One region of the Kitasatospora sp. NPDC057518 genome, then DNA from elsewhere that is predicted to be linked to it. Evidence: riboswitches for the same ligand, from Rfam matches in the RefSeq annotation. Region 1 holds a riboswitch; each other region holds the start of a gene.
What was found. Region 1 has a riboswitch for cobalamin ahead of ACFU7Z_RS07520 (cobalamin biosynthesis protein). Riboswitches for the same ligand answer to the same signal wherever they lie in the genome.
Positions count from the first base shown of each region.

Region 2: another riboswitch for cobalamin. It lies ahead of ACFU7Z_RS04565 (prenyltransferase/squalene oxidase repeat-containing protein); the one in region 1 lies ahead of ACFU7Z_RS07520 (cobalamin biosynthesis protein).
Region 3: another riboswitch for cobalamin. It lies ahead of ACFU7Z_RS04665 (CoA-acylating methylmalonate-semialdehyde dehydrogenase); the one in region 1 lies ahead of ACFU7Z_RS07520 (cobalamin biosynthesis protein).
Region 4: another riboswitch for cobalamin. It lies ahead of metE (5-methyltetrahydropteroyltriglutamate--homocysteine S-methyltransferase); the one in region 1 lies ahead of ACFU7Z_RS07520 (cobalamin biosynthesis protein).

Region 1 is NZ_JBHVEU010000046.1:24,427-29,569, forward strand. It holds gene ACFU7Z_RS07515 (cobyric acid synthase) at 1-1,337, opposite strand, end outside; gene ACFU7Z_RS07520 (cobalamin biosynthesis protein) at 1,334-2,347, opposite strand; cobalamin riboswitch at 2,455-2,588, opposite strand; gene ACFU7Z_RS07525 (alpha/beta hydrolase family protein) at 2,913-4,019, shown strand; gene ACFU7Z_RS07530 (hypothetical protein) at 4,687-5,143, shown strand, end outside.
Region 2 is NZ_JBHVEU010000025.1:165-5,307, forward strand. It holds gene ACFU7Z_RS04560 (flagellar hook-length control protein FliK) at 1-357, opposite strand, end outside; gene ACFU7Z_RS04565 (prenyltransferase/squalene oxidase repeat-containing protein) at 387-1,478, opposite strand; cobalamin riboswitch at 1,576-1,716, opposite strand; gene cobF (precorrin-6A synthase (deacetylating)) at 1,835-2,593, shown strand; gene ACFU7Z_RS04575 (amidohydrolase) at 2,857-4,740, shown strand; gene ACFU7Z_RS04580 (hydrolase) at 4,812-5,143, shown strand, end outside.
Region 3 is NZ_JBHVEU010000025.1:21,370-26,512, reverse strand. It holds tRNA gene ACFU7Z_RS04675 (tRNA-Cys) at 4-74, shown strand; gene ACFU7Z_RS04670 (alcohol dehydrogenase catalytic domain-containing protein) at 195-1,238, shown strand; cobalamin riboswitch at 1,365-1,556, shown strand; gene ACFU7Z_RS04665 (CoA-acylating methylmalonate-semialdehyde dehydrogenase) at 1,766-3,265, shown strand; gene ACFU7Z_RS04660 (acyl-CoA dehydrogenase family protein) at 3,274-4,416, shown strand; gene ACFU7Z_RS04655 (enoyl-CoA hydratase/isomerase family protein) at 4,416-5,143, shown strand, end outside.
Region 4 is NZ_JBHVEU010000256.1:7,021-12,163, forward strand. It holds gene ACFU7Z_RS24620 (CbiQ family ECF transporter T component) at 1-93, shown strand, start outside; gene ACFU7Z_RS24625 (ABC transporter ATP-binding protein) at 90-1,733, shown strand; gene ACFU7Z_RS24630 (ECF transporter S component) at 1,730-2,614, shown strand; gene ACFU7Z_RS24635 (hypothetical protein) at 2,633-2,950, shown strand; cobalamin riboswitch at 3,033-3,270, shown strand; gene metE (5-methyltetrahydropteroyltriglutamate--homocysteine S-methyltransferase) at 3,435-5,143, shown strand, end outside.

The DNA of each region.
Region 1 (5,143 bases):
AACGCCCGGCCGGACAACTCGGCGACCTCGCGCAGGAGTTCGCGGCGGAACCCGTCGTTCTCCAGCGCGCCGTGCCAGGTGGTGCCCCAGACCGGGCCGACCCGGCAGCCGTCCAGGAAGGGACTGCCCCCCTCCACGGTCACCACCCCGTGGTGGATCTCGTAGCCCTCGACCCGCTGCCCGAACGCCTCGCCGACCGGCCGCGCCAGCACCTTCTCGACGCCGAACCGCACCCGCGTCGGCAGCAGCCCGAGACCGTCGACGGCGCCCGCCTTCGACTCGACCTCGTCCACGATGGAGTGCGCCAGCATCTGGTAGCCGCCGCAGACCCCGAGGACCGGCAGTCCGGCCGCCACCCGCGCCTTCAGGGCCGGCTCCAGGCCGCGCTCGCGCAGCCAGGCGAGGTCCGCGACGGTGGCCCGGGTACCGGGCAGCACCACCAGGTCGGCGTCGGCCAGCTCCTCCGGCCTGGTCGCCCAGCGGACCAGCACGCCCGGCTCCTGCGCGAGCGCGTCCATGTCGGTGAAGTTGGACAGCCGGGGGAAGCGCACCACGGCCACCCGCAGCACGTCCGCGCCGAGCGGCCCGGGCCCGTCCGCCCGGTCCGCCACGGTGGACAGGTCCAGCGAGTCCTCGGCGTCCAGCCAGAGCCCGGGCAGCATCGGCAGCGTGCCCAGCACCGGACGGCCGGTCAGCTCGTGCAGCATCTCCAGCCCGGGCGCCAGCAGCCGCGCGTCGCCGCGGAACTTGTTGACGAACCAGCCCGCCACGTGCCGCTGGTCCTCCGCCGACAGCAGCGCCAGCGTCCCGTACATCGCCGCGAAGACCCCGCCGCGGTCGATGTCCCCGACCACCACCACCGGCAGGGCGGCGGCCGTGGCCAGGCCCATGTTGGCGATGTCGCGGTCGCGCAGGTTGATCTCGGCGGGCGATCCCGCGCCCTCGCAGACCACCACGTCGTAGCGGCCGCGCAGGTCGGCCAGGCACTCCAGGGCGCGCTCCAGCAGGACGGGCTTGCGCTCGCGGTAGTCCAGCGCGCCGACCTCGGCCACCGGTCGGCCGAGCAGCACCACCTGGCTGCGGCCGTCCGCGCCCGGCTTGAGCAGCACCGGGTTCATCGCCGCCTCCGGCTCCACCCGGGCGGCCTGCGCCTGCATCGCCTGGGCGCGGCCGATCTCGGCGCCGTCGGCGGTGACGAAGGAGTTGAGCGACATGTTCTGCGCCTTGAACGGCGCGACCCGTACGCCCTGGCGGGCGAGCCACCGGCAGATCCCGGCCGTCACCACGCTCTTGCCCGCGTCCGAGGTCGTCCCCGCGACCAGCAGTGCGTTGCTCATACCCGTCCCCTCTTCTTCAGCAGTGCCCGCAGCAGGACGTGCCCCGCGACCGTCGTACCCAGCGCCAGTGCGCCCACCCGCCGGGAGAGCGCGCAGGCCCGCTCGATGTCGTCCACCGTCACCGGCCGCAGCTCCGCGCCCAGGACGGGCCGGTGCTCCACCCGCTCGCCGTACCGCAGCGTGCCGCCCAGTCGGACGCCCACCGCGCCGGCGAACGCCGATTCGGCCTGGCCCGCGTTCGGGCTCGGGTGCGCGGAGCCGTCGCGCCGCCAGACCCGCCAGGCGGTCCGGGGCTCGGGGGCGGCGGCCACCGTCAGCAGCGCCGTCAGCCGGGCGCCCGGCCAGCCCGCCACGTCGTCCAGCCGGGCCGAGGCCCAGCCGAACCGGGCGTAGCGGGGCGAGCGGTGGCCGACCATGGCGTCCAGGGTGTTCACGGCGCGGAAGGCCAGCAGGCCGGGGGTGCCGGCCAGGGCGCCCCAGGTCAGCGCGTTCACCACGGCGTCGGCGGTGTTCTCGGCCACCGACTCGACCACCGCCCGGGCGATCTGCTGCCCGTCCAGCGCGCTCGGGTCCCGCCCGCACAGGTGCGGCAGCCGCTCCCGGGCGGCGGCGAGGTCGCCGGCGGCCAGTGAGCGGCCGATGGTGCGGGCCTCCCGGGTCAGCGAGGTGCCGCCGAGCACCGTCCAGGTCGCGGCCGCCGCCAGCGCCGCCCGGCCCAGCGGGCGTCGGCCCACCGTACGGTCCAGGGCGAGCGCGCCCGCCGTGACCGCGCCCACGCACAGCGCGGTGTACCCGGCCCCGGCGGCACGGTCGTCGCGCCACAACCGCCGCTCCAGCCGGGTCGCGGCGCTGCCGAAGACGGCCACCGGGTGGCCCCGGCGGGGGTCGGCGAAGCGGGCGTCGGCGGCGTAGCCCGCGGCGGCGCCGAGCGCGAACACGGCGGCGCGGGCCAGCGGGCGCGAGGCTCGGGTCAGCGGGCGCGGAGCGGGGGAAGGCGCGCGCGGGGTCATCGGCCGCACGGCGGAGGGCAGCTCGGAGTCCGGCCGGGCGGGGCAGCCTGCATCGCGTGCGTGTCCTCACTCAGGGTCCGCGCCCTGGATCGACGTGACGGCGGCGAGAGTCTCCTGGCTTCCGGGTCGAACGCACCCCCGGAGCCTTCCAGCAGCCGTCGACGGCCCGCCGTGGCGATGTTCCGAGCGTGCTCCCCGGTGACAGTGGCGGGACCGCGCCGGACTTCCACCGGCTTCCTCTCCATGCCTCCGTTTGGCCCCAGGATCCCATCACGGGCCCGAACCGGGAGTCAACCGAGGTCACGGAGGGGTTGGTCACACGGGGACGCCGCTGACGCCCGGTCGGATCGCCCGGCGCGGCCCCGCCCCGACCCTCGCCACCGGCACCCCCTGAGTACCGCCCTGAGTACCGCCCTGAGCACCCCGGGAGCGCCCGCCGGGTGACCCGGACGGCCCAGCCCGGTGGCCGGTCGGGCGGAGCGCCGGTGAACTGGGGCTCGAACACCGTCCGGTCCGTGAACAACGTCCGTGAAGAACGTCCGTGAACAACAGAGCGGGGAGCGAGATGCGTTGGGGAACCGCCGCCGTCGTGGCGGCCGCCGCGGTGGGGGCCGCCGTGCTGGTGGTCGGCCGCCGGGCCTCCGAGCGGATGGTCCGTCCGGTGACCGCCGTCCAGGAGTCCGGGCCGGTCCAGGTCCGCGCCCTCGCCGCCGGCCGGGTCACCTTCACCCGCGGCCCCGCGAGCCTGCGTCCCGGCCGCTGGGCGGTGGAGTGGGCGGACGGCGGGCACGCGGTCGTCGAGGAGGTGCTGCACGCCGACGAACAGGGCGTCACCCGCCGACTGGTCCGCGCCGACCGGGGCACCCTCGTCCCCGGCACCGAGGTCCGCTTCACCCCGCGGGTCCACCTCGGCGACCCCACCGAGGCGCTCGGCCTGGCCTTCGCCGACACCACCGCCGACGGCGAGCTCGGCGCCCTCCCCGCCTGGCGGCTCGACGGCAAGCGCGGCACCTGGGTGATCCTGGTGCACGGCCCCGGCGACGACCGCCGGCAGACCCTCCCGGTGCTCCCCGTCCTCGACCGGCTCGGCCTGCCCGCCCTCGCCGTCACCTACCGCGGCGACCGGGGCGCCCCCGCCTCCCCGGACGGGCTCAGCCACTTCGGCGAGACCGAGTGGCGCGACATCGAGGCGGCGGTGCGGCTGGCGCTCGACAGCGGCGCGGGCAAGGTGATCCTGTACGGCTGGTCCGTCGGCGCGACCATCGTGCTGCAGACCGTGGCCCGCTCCGCCTGGTCGCACGCCGTCCGCGGCCTGATCCTCGACTCGCCCGTGCTCGACCTGCCCGCCTCCGCCCGCCGGGACGCCGCCCGGGCCGGCTTCCAGGGCGTCGCCGCCGAGCTCGGCGCCCTCGCCGCCGAGGGCCGCACCGGGGTCGACCTCGCCGACTTCGGCCGCATCGCCGACGGCACCGACCTGCGGGTGCCGACCCTCCTCCTGCACAGCCCCGAGGACCGGATCGCGCCCTTCGGCACCGCCGAGAAGCTGGCCGCCGCCCGCCGCGACGTGGTGAGCCTCCAACCCTTCCCCGGCGCCGACCACGCCACCCTCTGGAACACCGCCCCCGACCGCTACACCGAACTCCTCCGCCGCTGGCTCACCCCGCTCCTCTAGGGGCTCAACCACCCCCCCTGTGCGCGAGGGCGTTTTCGGCTGGTCCCCGCCGCTTTTCCCGGTGCGATTCCCCCCGTCCGGGAATGAACGTTCCTCCCATTCCTCCGGGCCCGCGTGAAAAGTCGGCCCGGCCGACTTCCGGTGCGGCTCGATCCCGATCACGCCGCCCGCCATCCGTCCGGATTCGGGCTGGACAGTCCTGCCGGGCGTCGCCGGGCCGAAACGCCCCCGTGCGGGCCCCTCGGCTGTCAGGAGCAATATTTGGCCCGGCCCCTTACCCCCCACCCGTACGCACGGTGACCGCCCGAGCATTCCCGGCAACCGGCCCGCCCCCCATGGCATGGGCAGGTCACACGTTTCCGGCCAGGCGGTTTGCCGTTGTTGCCCGATCTTGCGGAGGTGCCACCGGCGGTCGCCCGGTCGTACGGACAACCGGATGTGACAGAAGGCCGGTACAAGGGGAAGACTGCTCGACGTGACGTCTCGGAACCCGCGCGACCGTGATGCCCCGCTCCCGCCGACGATCGGTACCGGTGCGACGGTGACCCGTCTCCCCGGAACGGCCCAACGGCCCGCCGGTGGCAGGCCGGGCGGGGCGGGAGTCCCCCGTAACGCAGTACCCCGGCGACGAGGGCCCGCTCCGGCTCCCGGGCGGGGCAGGGTTCCCGTGCCGGAGGGCTTTCCGGCACCGTCCGAGCTGGCGCCGCTGGCCCGCCGGATGCTGGTGGACGCCGTCCGGGTCGCCCGCTGGGCCGGTGAGCTGGCCGAGGTCGACAAGCGCGGCGAGCTGCTCCCGGACGACGCCCGCGCGGCGGGCCGGGCCCTGGCCATGACGGTCGGTGCCGCCGCCAAGGCCTGGGGGCAGGCGCTGCTGGTGGGCCTGGTGGAGGCCCGGGACGGCGGAGCCGGCCCCGGCTGGCGCCTGCACGCCTGGGAGCACGACGACGAGGCCGTGGTGCGCGGCTGGTCGGCGCTGTTCGACGCCTGGACCCTGCTCGCCCCGGTGCCGCCCGCGGCGCTGCGCGGCGTCTTCGCCGTCCTGGCCGGGCAGGCCGTGGACCAGGCCCCGCAGCTGCTGTCCTTCCTGCACCTGGTGGACGGCCCGGTCGCCGAGAGCGAGCTGC
Region 2 (5,143 bases), on a different contig from region 1:
GTGCTGGGCGTGCCAGTACGACCAGTAGGCGCTGCCGGTCGGGTTGGTGCAGGTCGTCGGCAGGGCGTTGATGGTGCAGACGAAGCCCGGGTAGCGCGGGTGGAAGGCGTACGAGAATCCGGCGCCGGTGAGCGCGGCCAGGCCGCTGGCCGGGTCGCCGGGCGCGCAGCCGGTCTGGATGCCGCCGCCGACGGCGGTGAAGTCGACCACGACGGTGACGCCGGTGGTGCCGCCGCAGGCGGCCGCCCGCGCCTGCGGGGCCTGGACGGCGCAGACGCCGAGCAGTCCGGCGGTGAGGGCCGCCGAGGCGGCGATCGACCCGAGCGTACGGCGGGCCGGGGTGGGGGTGTCGCTCATCGGTGAACTCCTCGCGGTGTCAGCGTGGTTCAGCGCGTGGCCGGAACCGGCGGGCAGGCCTGGGTCGGGGCGTCGGGGGCGGCCCCGGAGGCGGAGAGCGTGGACAGCGGGGTGCCCGCGAGGCCGAGGACGGCCTGCGCCGTGGCCCGGGCGCCGGTGCCCGCGTTGAAGCCGGTCGCGTCGTAGGCGACGGCACCGCGGACCGCCGGGTCGGCGGAGCAGCCCTGCTGGAGCTTCACCAGCCGGCCCCACGCCTTGAGGCCAGGGCCGAGGCGTCCGCCGGAGAGCAGCGCCTGGGTGGCCAGGCCGGTGCTGTTGGCGTTGGAGGCGGTCGCCCCGGCGGCCGCGAAGCCGCCGTCGGCGTTCTGGTGGGCGGTGAGCCAGCCCAGGCCCGTGTTCGCCTTGGCGGCGCGGCCGGTGGCGGCGAGGGCCTGGACGGCGAGCGCGGTGGCGTCGGCGTCGCTGGTGCAGGCGGCCTGGCCGAAGGAGAGCGGGAAGCCGCCGTCCGCGCACTGGCTGTTCGCCAGGAAGTCCACGGCCGCCGCCGGGGCGCCACCGGGCGTGCGGTGCAGGGCGATCACGGCGAGGGACTGGCCGAAGGCGTTGCTGTAGTCGCCCCACTGGGAGCGGTCGGAGAACCGGCCCTCGGCGGTCTGCAGCGAACGCAGGCGGGCCGGCAGGTCGACGCCGCCGAAGGCCGCCGGGTCCCCGCCGCGGACCTCGACGGCGAGCAGCAGCTTGGCGGTCGCGCCCGCGTAGGCCTCGGTGGTGCCGTCGCCGAGGTAGCCGCCGATGATCTCGGGCTTCGCCAGCCAGGCGGTGGCCTTCGCGGCGGCCTCGTCGGAGCCGCGCGAGGCGGCGAAGGCCAGTACGGCGTCGATGGTGAGGCCCTGGTCGGGGTAGGCGGTCCCGTTGAAGACGGACTCGAAGTGGTCGCCGTCGACGAGCTGGCGGGCCAGCCAGCCGCCCGCGGCGGCGTCGGGGCGGACCGTCGGGGACGAGGTCGCGGCGGCGGGCGCGTTCTCGGGCGCGGCGTGGGCGGCGGTGGCCGCCGGGAGTGCGGTGGCGAGCGCCACGGCGGGTATCGCGAGCAGACCGAGGGCGCGGCGGAGCGTGGGCATGGTGACCTTTCCGGGCCCGCGCGCAGGGGCCCGGAGGGCGGCGGCGACAGCCGGGGCGGCCCTCGGGGCTCCGGCCCGCGGACCACGACGGGAGGAGGGACGACACACCTCCGCCGACGGGTACTCGGGCTCGCCTCCGACCAGGAGCCGGCGGCCTACCGTTGCGGGCCAGCGCCGGATTCGAACCGGACTTCCCCCAGCGGCGGAGTCACAACATGACGGCCCATCATGGCGATACGGAAAAGATCCGGTCAAGGGTTCGAACGTGACATCACGGTGGCCGCCGCCCGACATCGCGACGCGCCCCTCCCGGCCGCCGACGCGACCAGGGCGTCCCGGACGGCAGAATGCCTCCCATGCGGCACATCTTCGTCATCGGCATCGGCGCGGGCGACCCCGACCACCTCACCCTGCAGGCGGTCAAGGCGCTCGCCCGCACGGACGTCTTCTTCATCCTCGACAAGAACGAGGACCGGCAGGACCTGATCCGGCTGCGCCGCCGGATGCTGGCCGAGCACGGCCGGCCAGGCCACCGGGTGGTCGAGGCACCGGACGCGGAGCGGGACCGGACCACCCCCGCGTACGCGGCCGCCGTGGACGACTGGCGCGTCCGCCGGGCCGACCTGGTCGAGCAGTTGCTCTCCGAGCACCTCGGTGAGGGCGAGACGGGCGCGTTCCTGGTCTGGGGTGACCCGAGCCTCTACGACAGCGTCATCGCCGTGGTGGACGACGTCCTGGCCCGCGGCGCCGTCGGCTTCGACTACGAGGTGGTCCCGGGCATCAGCAGCGTCTCCGCGCTCGCCGCCCGCCACCGCACCACGCTGACCCGGGTCGGCCGCCCGGTGCAGATCACCACCGGCCGCCGACTGGCCGAGGGCCTCCCCGAGGGCGTGGACGACGTCGTGGTGATGCTCGACGGCCGCGCCGCCTTCACCGGGATCGACCCGGAGGGGCTGGAGATCCGCTACGGCGCGTACCTCGGCACCCCCGACGAGATCCTCGTCGCCGGGCCGCTGGCCGAAGCCGCCCCGCGGATCAGCGAGTTGCGCGAGTCGGCCCGCGAACGCAAGGGCTGGATCATGGACACCTACCTGCTGCGGCGCTCCGGGAGCTGACCGGCGAGCGCCGCCCCGGTTCGACCCCCGGCCGACACTCGGACACCGGCCTCGCGCCCGGCCGTCACTCCACCCGGCCGGTGCGCTCCCGGACCGGTGCCGGTGCGCTCTGGGCCAATTCCGGCACCGGGCTGCTGCCTAACGTTCCGTCATGAGATCGAGCAGGACGGCCTTTTGGGCTCGTCCGGCTCGACCGCGCCGCGCCGCCGCCCGCTCCGGGCGGCGGCCCGAACCCATGACTGGAGGCCGTCGAGGTGCCTGCAATGCCGGTCGGCGGGCTGGTCCCCCGCACGGAGAACGTCACCGAACACGCCGCCGACGTCGTCGTCCGCAACGCCCGGATCCACACCGGGGACGCCCGCCGCCCGCAGGCCGGCGCCCTCGCCATCCGGAACGGCCTGATCACGGCCGTCGGGGACGACGCGGACGTCGCCCCGGCCGTCGGCCCGTCCACGGTGGTGGTCGACGCGCTCGGCCGCCGCGTGGTGCCCGGCCTCAACGACGCGCACCTGCACGTGATCCGCGGCGGCCTCAACTACGTCCTGGAGCTGCGCTGGGACGGCGTGCGGTCGCTGCGCCAGGGCCTGGCGATGCTGCGGGAGCAGGCCGCCCGTACGCCCCGGGGGCAGTGGGTGCGGGTGGTCGGCGGCTGGTCGGCGGAGCAGTTCGCCGAGCGGCGGCTGCCGACGCCCGCCGAGCTGAACGAGGCGGCGCCGGACACCCCGGTGTTCGTCCTCCACCTCTACCAGTCAGCGGTCCTCAACCGCGCCGCGCTGCGCGCCGTCGGCTACACCCGCGACACCCCGGACCCGCAGGGCGGCCAGATCGTCCGGGGCCGCGGCGGCGAGCCCAACGGCATGCTGCTGGCCGCCCCGAGCGCCCTGGTCCTCTACTCCACGCTCGCCAAGGCCCCGACGCTGGAGGGCGAGGAGCGCAGGACGTCCACCCGGCACTTCCTGCGCGAGCTGAACCGCTTCGGGCTGACCTCCGCGATCGACGCCGCCGGCGGGTTCCAGAGCTTCCCGGAGAACTACGCCACGGTGACCGAACTCGCCCGCGAGGGGCTGCTCTCGCTGCGCATCGCCTACCACCTGTTCCCGCAGACCCCCGGCCAGGAGCTGGACGACCTCACCCGCTGGGTCGAGACGGTCCGGCCCGGGGACGGCGACGAGTGGCTGCGGCTGAACGGCGCCGGCGAGAACCTCACCTGGGCCGCCGCCGACTTCGAGAACTTCGCCGAGCCGCGCCCCGAACTGAACGCCTACGAAGGGGAGTTCGCCAAGGCCGTGCGCCTGCTCACCGAGCACGGCTGGGGCTTCCGGCTGCACGCGACGTACGACGAGACGATCCGGCGCGACCTCGCGGTGTTCGAGGGGCTCGCCGCCGAGGGGCTCTTCCCCGCCGGGAACCGGTGGCTCTTCGACCACGCCGAGACCGTCTCCCCGGAGAGCCTGGACCGGATCGCGGCGCTCGGCGGCTCGCTCTCCGTGCAGAACCGGCTGTCCTTCCAGGGCGAGGTGTTCACCCGCCGGTACGGCGCCGCTGCCGCCGCCGAGGCGCCGCCGGTCCGCGCCATGCTGGCGCGCGGACTGACCGTGGCCGCCGGCACGGACGCCACCCGGGTGTCCTCGTACAACCCCTGGGTCGCCCTGCACTGGCTGGTCTCCGGCCGCACGGTCGGCGGCCTGGCGATCCGGCCCCCGGAGAACCGGGTCGACCGGGCGACCGCGCTCGCGATGTACACCGCGGCCGGCGCCGCCCTCACCGGCGAGCAGGACGTCAAGGGCGTGCTGCGGCCGGGCAGTTACGGGGACCTGGCGGTGCTGTCCGAGGACTACTTCACGGTGCCGGAGCGGGAGATCCCGTCCATCGAGTCCGTGCTGACCGTCGTCGGCGGCCGGATCGTCCACGCCGCGGCCGAGTACGAGGGCATGGACGAGGAGCTGCCGCCGGTCAGCCCCGGCTGGAGCCCGGTCGCCCACTTCGGCGGCTACCAGGCCGCCCGCCCCGCCCCCGGCACGGGCGCCCGCCAGGCGGAGCTGCTCGGCGAGGCCGTCGCCGAGTCCGAGCTGCACCACCGCTGGCGGATCGCGCGCGGCCTGGCCTCCGAGCAGGGCGCGCCGTTCGACCCCTGCTTCCTCCTCTGATCCACCTGACCCGCCTTCACGCGGACCACCGCGCGAAGGACCCTGTCCGACCACCCCGAAGGGAACCCGTCATGGTCGACCTCACCCAGGTCAGCGCCACCCCCAGCCCCGACCTGCTCACCCCGGACAACGCCGTGGTGCTGTTCGTGGACCACCAGCCGCAGATGTTCTTCGGCACCGGCAGCGGCGACCGCACCGCGATCGTCAACGCCACCGTCGGCCTCGCCAAGGCCGCCCGGGCCTTCGACGTGCCGACCGTCCTGACCACCGTCGCCGCCGAGTCCTTCTCCGGCCCGCTGCTGCCGCAGCTGGCGGCGGTCTTCCCCAAGGCCGAGGTCCTCGACCGCACCTCGATGAACGCCTGGGAGGACGAGGCGGTCGTCGAGGCGGTCAAGGCCACCGG
Region 3 (5,143 bases), on a different contig from region 1:
CGGGGTGGAGTGGCCGAGTGGCTAGGCGGCGGCTTGCAGGGCCGTTCAGATGGGTTCGATTCCTATCTCCACCTTTTTCTTCCGAGTTCTTTCGAGAGCTTTCGAGTTCCTGTCGGGAGACGCGCCCGGAACAGGACGAGCGGTGCGGTCACCTGGGGCTCCGGGGGAACAATCACCCGGCGAAGGGATCGCTCATGTCCACCTCTCCCAGCGGCTCGGCCGCCCCGCTGCGCGCCGTCCAGGTCGCGGGGCCGGGTGCGGCCCCCGAGCTGGTCGAGGTCCCCTCGCGGGAACCCGGTCCGGGAGCCGTGCGGATCACCGTGGAGGCGTGCGGGGTCTGCCACTCCGACCTGCTCATCGCCGGCGGCCTGCTGCCCGGCAGCACCTTCCCGATCACCCCGGGGCACGAGATCGCCGGCCGCGTCGACGCCCTCGGCGAGGGTGTGGAGGGCTGGCGGGTCGGCGACCGGGTCGCGGTCGGCTGGTACGGCGGCAGCTGCGGGCACTGCGACGCGTGCCGGGCGGGCGACGGCCTGCACTGCGCGCGGGTCGAGATCCCCGGCGTCGCCTATCCGGGCGGGTTCGCCGACTCCGTCGTCGTCCCGGCCGTGGCCCTGGCGGCGGTCCCGGACGAGCTCACCGCGGTCGAGGCGGCGCCACTGGCCTGCGCGGGGGTGACGGTCTTCAACGCCCTGCGCCGCTCCGCCGCACGGCCCGGGGACACCGTCGCCATCCTGGGGATCGGTGGACTCGGCCACCTGGGCGTCCAGTTCGCCGAGAAGATGGGCTTCCGCACCGTCGCCATCGCCCGCGGCGAGGAGAAGGGGCCGCTCGCGCTCCGGCTCGGCGCCGCCCACTACATCGACAGCACCGCGGGCGATGTCGCCGAGGCCCTACGGCAGTTGGGAGGTGCGAAGGTGGTCCTGTCCACCGTCACCAACGCGCCCGCCGTGGTGGCGACGATCGACGGGATCACCCGTCGGGGCGAGCTCGTCATGGTCGGACTCCCGGCGGAGCCGCTGCAGCTGAGCGCCCTGCAGTTGATCCAGGGCGACCGGAAGGTCTACGCGCACTCCTCGGGCATCGCGGTCGACACCCAGGACACGCTGCGCTTCGCGGCGCAGACGGGGGTGCGGGCCTGGGTCGAGGAGGTGCCGCTGGAGCGGACCGCGGCGGCGGTGGAGAAGATGGCCGCCAACCGGGCCCGCTTCCGCATGGTCGTCACCACCGGCCGCTGAGCGGCGGTCATCGGAGCCGGCCCTCGGAGCCGGTCCCTCGGGGCCGGCTCCCGGCGTGTCCGGGCAGGTGGACGGGGGTGAGCGGCCCTCCGGCGGCGCGGCGCGGGCGCGTACCCCTGGACTTACTAGGACGTCCAACTATATGGTCGACGGCAGGTCCGCGGTGTCAGGGAAGCCGGTGTGAGTCCGGCACGGTCCCGCCACTGTGACCGGGGAGTCCGTCCTCGCAGATGACGGCCACTGGCAGCCAGCCGGGAAGGCCTGAGGGCGTGCGGTGATCCGGGAGTCAGGATACCGGCCGCGGGTGGTTCGTGTTTTCCACGAGGATGGAGACGACACACATGACTCCGGGCTGCTCCCGTTCCACCGCGCCTGGCTGTCCCGTGCCGACGACCGCCGGGGCGCCCGCGTCCTGACGTACCGTCACACCGCCGTACGCCCGTGCCGAGGGGCGCACCACCGTGCGCCCGCCAGCAGGCGGCGGCCTCCATTCCTCCTCTCCCCACCCCTGTCGAGAGAAGGAACCGATGGTCCGAGAACTGACCCACTTCATCGCCGGCAAGCCCACCGCCGGCACCTCCGGCCGCTTCGGCGACGTGTACGACCCCAACACCGGCCGGGTGCAGGCCCGGGTGCCCCTGGCGAGCCGCGCCGAGGTCGAGGCGGTGATCGCCGACGCCGCGCAGGCCCAGCCCGCGTGGGCCGCCTGGAACCCGCAGCGGCGGGCCCGCGTCCTGCTGCGCTTCCTCCAACTCGTCGAGCAGGAGAAGGACGAGCTGGCCCGGCTGCTCTCCGCCGAGCACGGCAAGACCGTGGCCGACGCCCACGGCGACATCCAACGCGGCCTGGAGGTCGTGGAGTTCGCCGCCGGCATCCCGCACCTGCTGAAGGGCGAGTTCAGCGACAACGCCGGGACGGGCATCGACGTGTACTCGATGCGCCAGCCGCTCGGCGTGGTCGCGGGCATCACGCCGTTCAACTTCCCGGCGATGATCCCGCTCTGGAAGGCCGCGCCCGCGCTGGCCTGTGGGAACGCCTTCGTGCTCAAGCCCTCGGAGCGCGACCCCTCGGTGCCGCTGCGGCTGGCCGAGCTGTTCCTGGAGGCCGGGCTGCCGCCGGGCGTGCTCAATGTCGTCAACGGTGACAAGGAGGCCGTGGACACCCTGCTGGAGGACCCGCGCGTCCAGGCGCTCGGCTTCGTCGGCTCCACGCCGGTCGCCCAGTACGTGTACGCCACCGCCGCCGCGCACGGGAAGCGGGCGCAGTGCTTCGGCGGGGCCAAGAACCACCTGATCGTGATGCCGGACGCCGACCTCGACCAGGCGGCGGACGCGCTGATCGGCGCCGGGTACGGCTCGGCCGGGGAGCGCTGCATGGCGATCTCGGTGGCCGTCCCGGTGGGGGAGGCGACGGCGGACGCCCTGGTGGCGAAGCTGGTCGAGCGGATCGGCGCGCTCAAGGTCGGGCGGTCGGACGACCCGGCGGCGGACTTCGGCCCGCTGGTCGGCGCCGACGCGCTGGCGCGGGTGCGCGGCTACCTGGACCTCGGGGTCGAGGAGGGCGCCGAACTCGTCGTCGACGGACGGGACTTCCGGCTGGCCGGGCACGAGGACGGCTACTTCCTCGGCGCCTCGCTGTTCGATCGGGTCACGCCCGGCATGCGGATCTACCGGGAGGAGATCTTCGGGCCGGTGCTCACCGTGGTGCGTGCCGCCGACTACGAGGAGGCGCTGCGGCTGCCCAGCGAGCACGAGTTCGGCAACGGAGTGGCCATCTACACCCGGGACGGCGACACCGCCCGGGACTTCGCCCGGCGGGTGAACACCGGCATGGTCGGGGTCAACGTGCCGATCCCGGTGCCGATCGCCTACCACACCTTCGGCGGCTGGAAGCGCTCCGCGTTCGGCGACCTCAACCAGCACGGGCCGGACTCGATCCGCTTCTACACCCGCACCCGCACCGTCACCTCGCGCTGGCCCTCCGGGGCCAAGGAGGGCGCGAGCTTCACCATCCCGACGATGGGCTGAGGCGCGCCGTGCACACCCATCTGACCGACGACCAGCTCGCCATCGTCGCGACCACCCGGGACTTCGCCCGCGAGCACCTCGCCCCGCACGCCGTCGCGTGGGACCAGGCCAAGCACTTCCCGGTCGACGTCCTGCGCAAGGCCGCCGACCTGGGCCTCGGCGGCGTCTACGTGCGGGAGGAGGCGGGCGGCTCGGAGCTCGGCCGCCAGGACGGCGTGCTCGTCTTCGAGGCGCTGGCGACCGGCTGCCCGTCCATCGCCGGCTACCTGTCGATCCACAACATGGTCGCCTGGATGATCGACCGCTACGGCAGTCCCGCCCAGCGCGCCCGGCTGCTGCCCGGGCTCTGCTCGACGGAACTGCTCGGCAGCTACTGCCTCACCGAGCCGGGCGCGGGCTCGGACGCCGCCGCGCTGGCCACCCGGGCCCGCCGGCACGGGGACCACTGGGTCCTGGACGGCGTCAAGCAGTTCGTCTCGGGCGCCGGCACCTCACAGGTGTACGTGGTGATGGCCCGCACCGGCGGCCCGGGGGCCCGGGGCGTCTCCGCGTTCCTGGTGGAGCGGGACGACCCCGGCGTCTCCTTCGGACCGAACGAGAAGAAGATGGGCTGGAACGCCCAGCCGACCCGGCAGGTGCTGCTGGACGGCGTCCGGCTCCCCGCCGACCGCCTGCTCGGCGGGGAGGGCGAGGGCTTCCGGATCGCCATGAACGGGCTGAACGGCGGCCGGCTCGGCATCGCCGCCTGCTCCGTCGGCGGCGCGCAGGACGCCCTGGAGCGGGCCACCCGGCACCTGGCCGACCGGGAGGCGTTCGGGGCCGCGCTGCTGCACGCCCAGGCGCTGCGGTTCCGGCTCGCCGACATGGCCACCGAGCTGGAGGCGGCCCGCTCGCTGCTCTGGCGGGCCGCCGCCGCGCTGGACCGGGGCGACCCCCGGGCGCCGGAGCTGTGCGCGATGGCCAAGCGCCACGCCACCGACACCGGCTTCGAGGTGGCCAACCAGGCGCTCCAACTCCACGGCGGCTACGGCTACCTGGCCGAGTACGGCATCGAGAAGATCGTCCGCGACCTGCGGGTGCACCAGATCCTGGAAGGGACCAACGAGATCATGCGCGTCATCGTCGCCCGCGGCCTGACCGGGGCCGCGTGATGGGTACGGACGAGGTCCTCGTCCAGCGCGAGGGCCGGGCGGGTCTGATCGTCCTCAACCGCCCGGCGGCCCTGAACGCCCTCACCCACGGCATGGTGCGGAGGATCTCCGCCGCACTGGACGCGTGGGAGCGGGACGGCGACGTGGAGACCGTCGTGATCACCGGCGCCGGTGAGCGCGCCTTCTGCGCCGGCGGCGACATCGTCGCCATCCACCGCGCCGCCACCGGCGGCGACCCGGATGCCGTCGAGGAGTTCTGGCGCGACGAGTACCGCCTCAACGCCCGGATCGCCCGCTACCCGAAGCCCTACGTCGCCGTGATGAACGGCATCGTGATGGGCGGCGGCGTCGGCGTCTCCGCCCACGGCAGCGTCCGGATCGTCACGGAGACCACCCGGGTCGCCCTGCCGGAGGCCGGCATCGGCTTCGTCCCCGACGTCGGCGGCACCTACCTGCTCGCCCTCGCGCCGGGGGAGTCGGGCACCCACCTCGCCCTGACCGCGGGATCCGTCGGCGCCGCCGACGCGTTGCTGTGCGGGCTCGCCGACCACTTCGTGCCCGCCGAGCGGCTGCCCGCACTGCTGGACGACCTGGCCGAACTGCCCGTCCACGACGCCCTGGAACGGAACGTCGGGCCCGCGCCGGCCGGCCTGCTGGACGGCCAGCGCGGATGGATCGACCACTGCTACGCGGCCGGCAGCGTGGAGGAGATCCTCGACCGGCTGCG
Region 4 (5,143 bases), on a different contig from region 1:
CCCGCCGCCGGGCCGGGGCCGCGCCCGGCCGCACGTCCCGACGCCGCCCCCATCGACCGCACCGACCGCACGACCTCCGAGGTGAGCACGTGATCCGATTCGACCGGGTCGGCGTGGTGTACGACGGCGAGAGCACGCCCGTCCTGCGCGACGTCGACCTGCACATCCCGGAGGGCGAGCTCTGCCTGGTGGTCGGCCGCACCGGCGTCGGCAAGTCGACCCTGCTCGGCGCCGTCAACGGACTGGTGCCGCACTTCACCGGCGGCACCCTGCGCGGCCGGGTCACCGTGGACGGCCGCGACACCGCCCACCACCCGCCGCGCGAACTCGCCGACGTGGTCGGCGTGGTCGGGCAGGACCCGCTGGCCGGCTTCACCACCGACACGGTGGAGGAGGAACTGGCGTACGTCATGGAGCAGTTGGCGATCCCGCCGGAGACCATGCGCAAGCGCGTCGAGGAGACCCTGGACCTGCTCGGCCTGGCCGACCTGCGCCACCGGGCCCTGTACGAGCTCTCCGGCGGCCAGCAGCAGCGCGTCGCCATCGGCTCGGTGCTCACCGCGCACCCGCGCGTCCTGGTGCTGGACGAGCCGACCTCCGCGCTCGACCCGACCGCCGCCGAGGAGGTGCTGGCCGCGATCACCCGGCTGGTCCACGACCTCGGCGTGACCGTCCTGTTGGCCGAGCACCGCCTGGAGCGGGTCGTCCAGTATGCCGACCGGGTCGCCTACCTGCCCGGCGACGGGACGGTCGTGCACGGCCCCCCGGCCGAGGTCTTCCGGGACACCGCGATCGCGCCGCCCGTCGTCGACCTCGGCCGACTGGCCGGCTGGCGGCCGCTGCCGCTGTCCGTCCGGGACGCCCGCCGGGCCGCCGCGCCGCTGCGGGAGAGGCTCACGGACCTGCCGGTTCCCCCGCCGCGCCGGGCAGCGGTGGCGGGGGAACCGGTGCTGGAGGCGACGGGGGTCGTCGTCCGGTACGGGCCGGTGGCCGCCGTCCGGGACGTCCGGCTGGAGCTGCGGGCGGGCGAGGTCACGGCGCTGATGGGCCGCAACGGGTCCGGCAAGTCCTCGCTCCTGTGGGCCCTCCAGGGCTCCGGGCCCCGCCAGGGCGGCAGCGTGAAGGTCACCGGCGCCGGGGGCGGCCCGGCCGCGGACCCCAAGCGGCTGCCCGCGGCCCGGGCCCGGCAGCTGGTCGGGCTCGTCCCGCAGACCCCCACCGACCTGCTGTACCTGGAGACGGTCGCCCAGGAACTCGCCCAGAGCGACCTCGAAGCCGACGGCGCCGGCGGGCCGACCGCACGGCAGGTCCTCGACCGCCTGGCCCCTGGGATCCCGGACGGCACCCACCCCCGGGAGCTCTCCGAGGGGCAGAAGCTGGCCCTCGTCCTGGCGATCCAACTCGCCGCCGCACCACGGGTCGTGCTGCTGGACGAACCCACCCGGGGGCTCGACTACCAGGCGAAGGAGGCGCTCACCGGCATCGTGGACGCCCTCGCCGCCGAAGGCCGTACGGTCGTCGTCTCCACCCACGACGTCGAGTTCGTCGCCTCCGCCGCCGACCGCGTCGTGGTGATGGCCGAGGGCGAGATCGTCGCCGACGGGCCCACCGCCGAGGTCATCGTCGCCTCGCCCACCTTCGCCCCGCAGACCGCCAAGATCCTCGCCCCGCTCGGCTACCTGACGGTGCGACAGGTCGCGGCGGCCGTGGAAGCGGTGGAGGCCGCCCGGTGACCGCCGTCCGGATCCCCGGCCGGGCCCGTGTCGTCGTCGCCCTGGCCGCTTTCATCGGGCTGGTGGCCTTCACCTGGCCGTTCGTGGTCGCGCCCGGGCGGTTCGGCTCCAACTACGCGCCGCCGCTGATCTTCGGTGCCCTGCTGGTCCTGGTGCTCGCCGTCGTCATCGCGGAGATCTCCGCGGGCGGCATCGACGCCAAGGCCCTCGCCATGCTCGGCGTCCTGTCCGCCGTCAACGCCGGACTCCGCCCGCTCGGCGCCGGGACCGCCGGAGTGGAGACGGTCTTCTTCATCCTGGTGCTGGCCGGCCGGGTCTTCGGCCCCGGCTTCGGCTTCACCCTCGGCTGCACCTCGCTGTTCGCCTCCGCGCTGCTCACCGGCGGCGTCGGCCCCTGGATGCCGTACCAGATGTTCGGCTGCGCCTTCGTCGGCATGCTCGCCGGGCTGCTGCCGGGGGCCGGGCGGCGCTGGGAGGTGCCGCTGCTGGCCGGGTACGGGGCGTTCTCCGGCTACCTCTTCGGCTTCCTGCTGAACCTCTCCTTCTGGCCGTTCTCCACCGACCCGAACAGCTCGATCGCCTACCTGCCGGGCCTGCCCTTCACCGAGCAGTGGCACCGCTACCTGCTGTTCGACCTGGCCACCTCGCTCGGCTGGGACACCGGCCGCGCCGTCACCACCTTCACCGCCGTGCTCGTCGTCGGGCCGGCCGTCCTCACCGTCTTCCGCCGCGCGGCCCGCCGCGCCAACTTCGAGCCCACGGTGCGCTTCGAGGCCCCGCCCGGCCCGCACGCCCCAGCCGGCCAGGACGCCACGCCCGGCCCGGACACCACGGTGGGGCCGCCGCCCGTCGCGCGGCCCACCGGCCCGGCGCACCCCTGAACCGAAAGGCCGACCATCGTGCCCAAGCCCGCGAAGCACCGGACGATGACGCTGGACGGGGTCGACGTCGTCGTCCTGACCCCGGAACAGCACGCCGCACTGGAATCCGCCCGCCGCCAGCTGGGCGGAGCGCAGGCGCAGGTCGCCAGGATGAGGTCAGACCTCCAGCGGGGACGGCAGCTGCTGGTCGAAGCTGAACGGATACTGGCGGGCATCCCGGCCGACCAGCTCGCGCGACTGGACGGCCGACTGGGTCCGGGACGCGGCCTGACCGGACTGCTCGCGGACATCCGCGCCGCCCTGCCGCGCACGCCGGACACCCCGACGCGGACCTGACCACCGGCCCCGCGAGCCGTGGTGGCGTTCCACCATGCGGACGGGTTCCGAGATTCCCGCGCCGGGCCCGGTGTTTTGCCCCTAAGCTGACGGTGCAGCTGGTTCGCCCTGTCCGCCAGGCAGGGCGTCGCAAGAGGGAACCCGGTGACGCCTTTCGACTGGCCAGTCCGGGACTGCCCCGCAGCGGTGAGTGGGAACGACCGCCGTCATACGCACTGGACCCGGGACGGGTCTGGGAAGCGACGGCCAGTAGGTGTCCGCCCTTCACGGGACGGACGCGCCCGCGAGTCCGAAGACCTGCCACTGCCCGCCCGCGGACGACCCGCGCGCGGCTATCCGGTGACCTCGTGGGCGGGTCGGCGACCATACCAGGCGGACCAGGCCCGTACGTTCCCGTGACGGCCGCCGCCGGGTACGTCATCCCTTCGCGCCTTCGTGCCGTCTCCGGGTACCTGAGGAGAACAGACTCGCGAAGGAGAGTCCCTTGACCACGAAGTCCGCAGCCGCGGCGAGCGTCGCCACCGCGTACGGCTACCCCCGCCAGGGCCGGGGCCGGGAGCTCAAGAAGGCCATCGAGGGCTACTGGAAGGGCTCGGTCACCGCCGAGGTGCTGCTGGCCACCGCCGCCGACCTGCGCCGGGGGAACTGGCAGCAGCTCGCCGACTCCGGCGTCGAAGAGGTCCCGACCGGTGACTTCTCGTTCTACGACCACGTGCTGGACACCACCGTCGCCGTCGGCGCGATCCCGCCCCGGCACCGGGCCGCCGTCGAAGCCGACCCGCTGGACGGGTACTTCGCCATGGCGCGCGGCAACCAGGACGTCGCCCCGCTGGAGATGACCAAGTGGTTCGACACCAACTACCACTACCTGGTCCCTGAGTTGGGGCCGGACACGGTGTTCACGGCGAACCCGGCCAAGGCGGTGGGCGAACTGCGCGAGGCGCTGCTGCTCGGCCACGCGGCCCGGCCGGTGCTGGTCGGGCCGGTCACCTACCTGCTGCTCGCCAAGCCGGCGCCCGGGGTGGCCGCCGACTTCCAGCCGATCACCCTGCTGGACCGGCTGCTGCCCGTCTACGCGGAGCTGCTGGCCGGGTTGCGCGCCGCCGGCGCCGACTGGGTGCAACTGGACGAGCCCGCACTGGTCCAGGACCGCACCCCGGCCGAGCTCAACGCCGCCGCCCGCGCCTACCGCGAGCTGGGCGCCCTCACCGACCGGCCCAAGCTGCTGGTCGCCAGCTACTTCGACCGGCTCGGCGACGCCCTGCCGGTCCTGGCGAAGGCCCCGATCGAGGGTCTGGCACTGGACTTCACCGGCCCGGCCGCGGCCAACCTGGAGGACCTCGCCGCCGCCGGCGGCCTGCCCGGCAAGCGGCTGGTGGCGGGGGTGATCGACGGGCGCAACATCTGGATCAACGACCTGGAGAAATCCCTCACGACCCTGGCGACCCTGCTGGGCCTCGCCGACACCGTCGACGTCGCGCCGTCCTGCTCCCTGCTGCACGTGCCGATCGACGCCACCCTCGAACGCGACATCGACCCGCAGATCGCCCGCTGGCTGGCCTTCGCCAAGCAGAAGGCCACCGAGGCGGCGCTGCTCGCCCGCGGCCTGCGCGAGGGCACCGGCGCGATCGCCGCCGACCTCGCCGCCAACCGGGCAGACCTGGCCTCCCGCGCGGGCTCGCCGATCACCCGCGACCCGGCGGTGCGCGCCCGGATCGCCGCCGTCACCGACGCGGACGCCCGCCGCGCCCAGGCCTACCCGCAGCGGGCCGAGGCCCAGCGCGCCCGGCTCGGCCTGCCGCTGCTGCCGACCACCACCATCGGCTCCTTCCCGCAGACCACCGAACTGCGCGTCGCCCGGGCCGACCTGACGGCCGGTCGGATCGACGGCGCCACGTACCGGGAGCGGATGGAGGCCGAGGTCCGCGAGGTCATCGCGTACCAGGAGAAGGCCGGCCTGGACGTCCTGGTGCACGGCGAGCCCGAGCGCAACGACATGGTCCAGTACTTCGCCGAGCAGCTCACCGGCTACCTGGCCACCCGGCACGGCTGGGTGCAGTCCTACGGCACCCGGTACGTGCGCCCGCCGGTCCTCGCCGGGGACATCTCCCGGCCGCACCCGATGACCGTCGACTGGTTCCGCTACGCGCAGGGCCTGACCGACCGTCCGGTCAAGGGCATGCTCACCGGCCC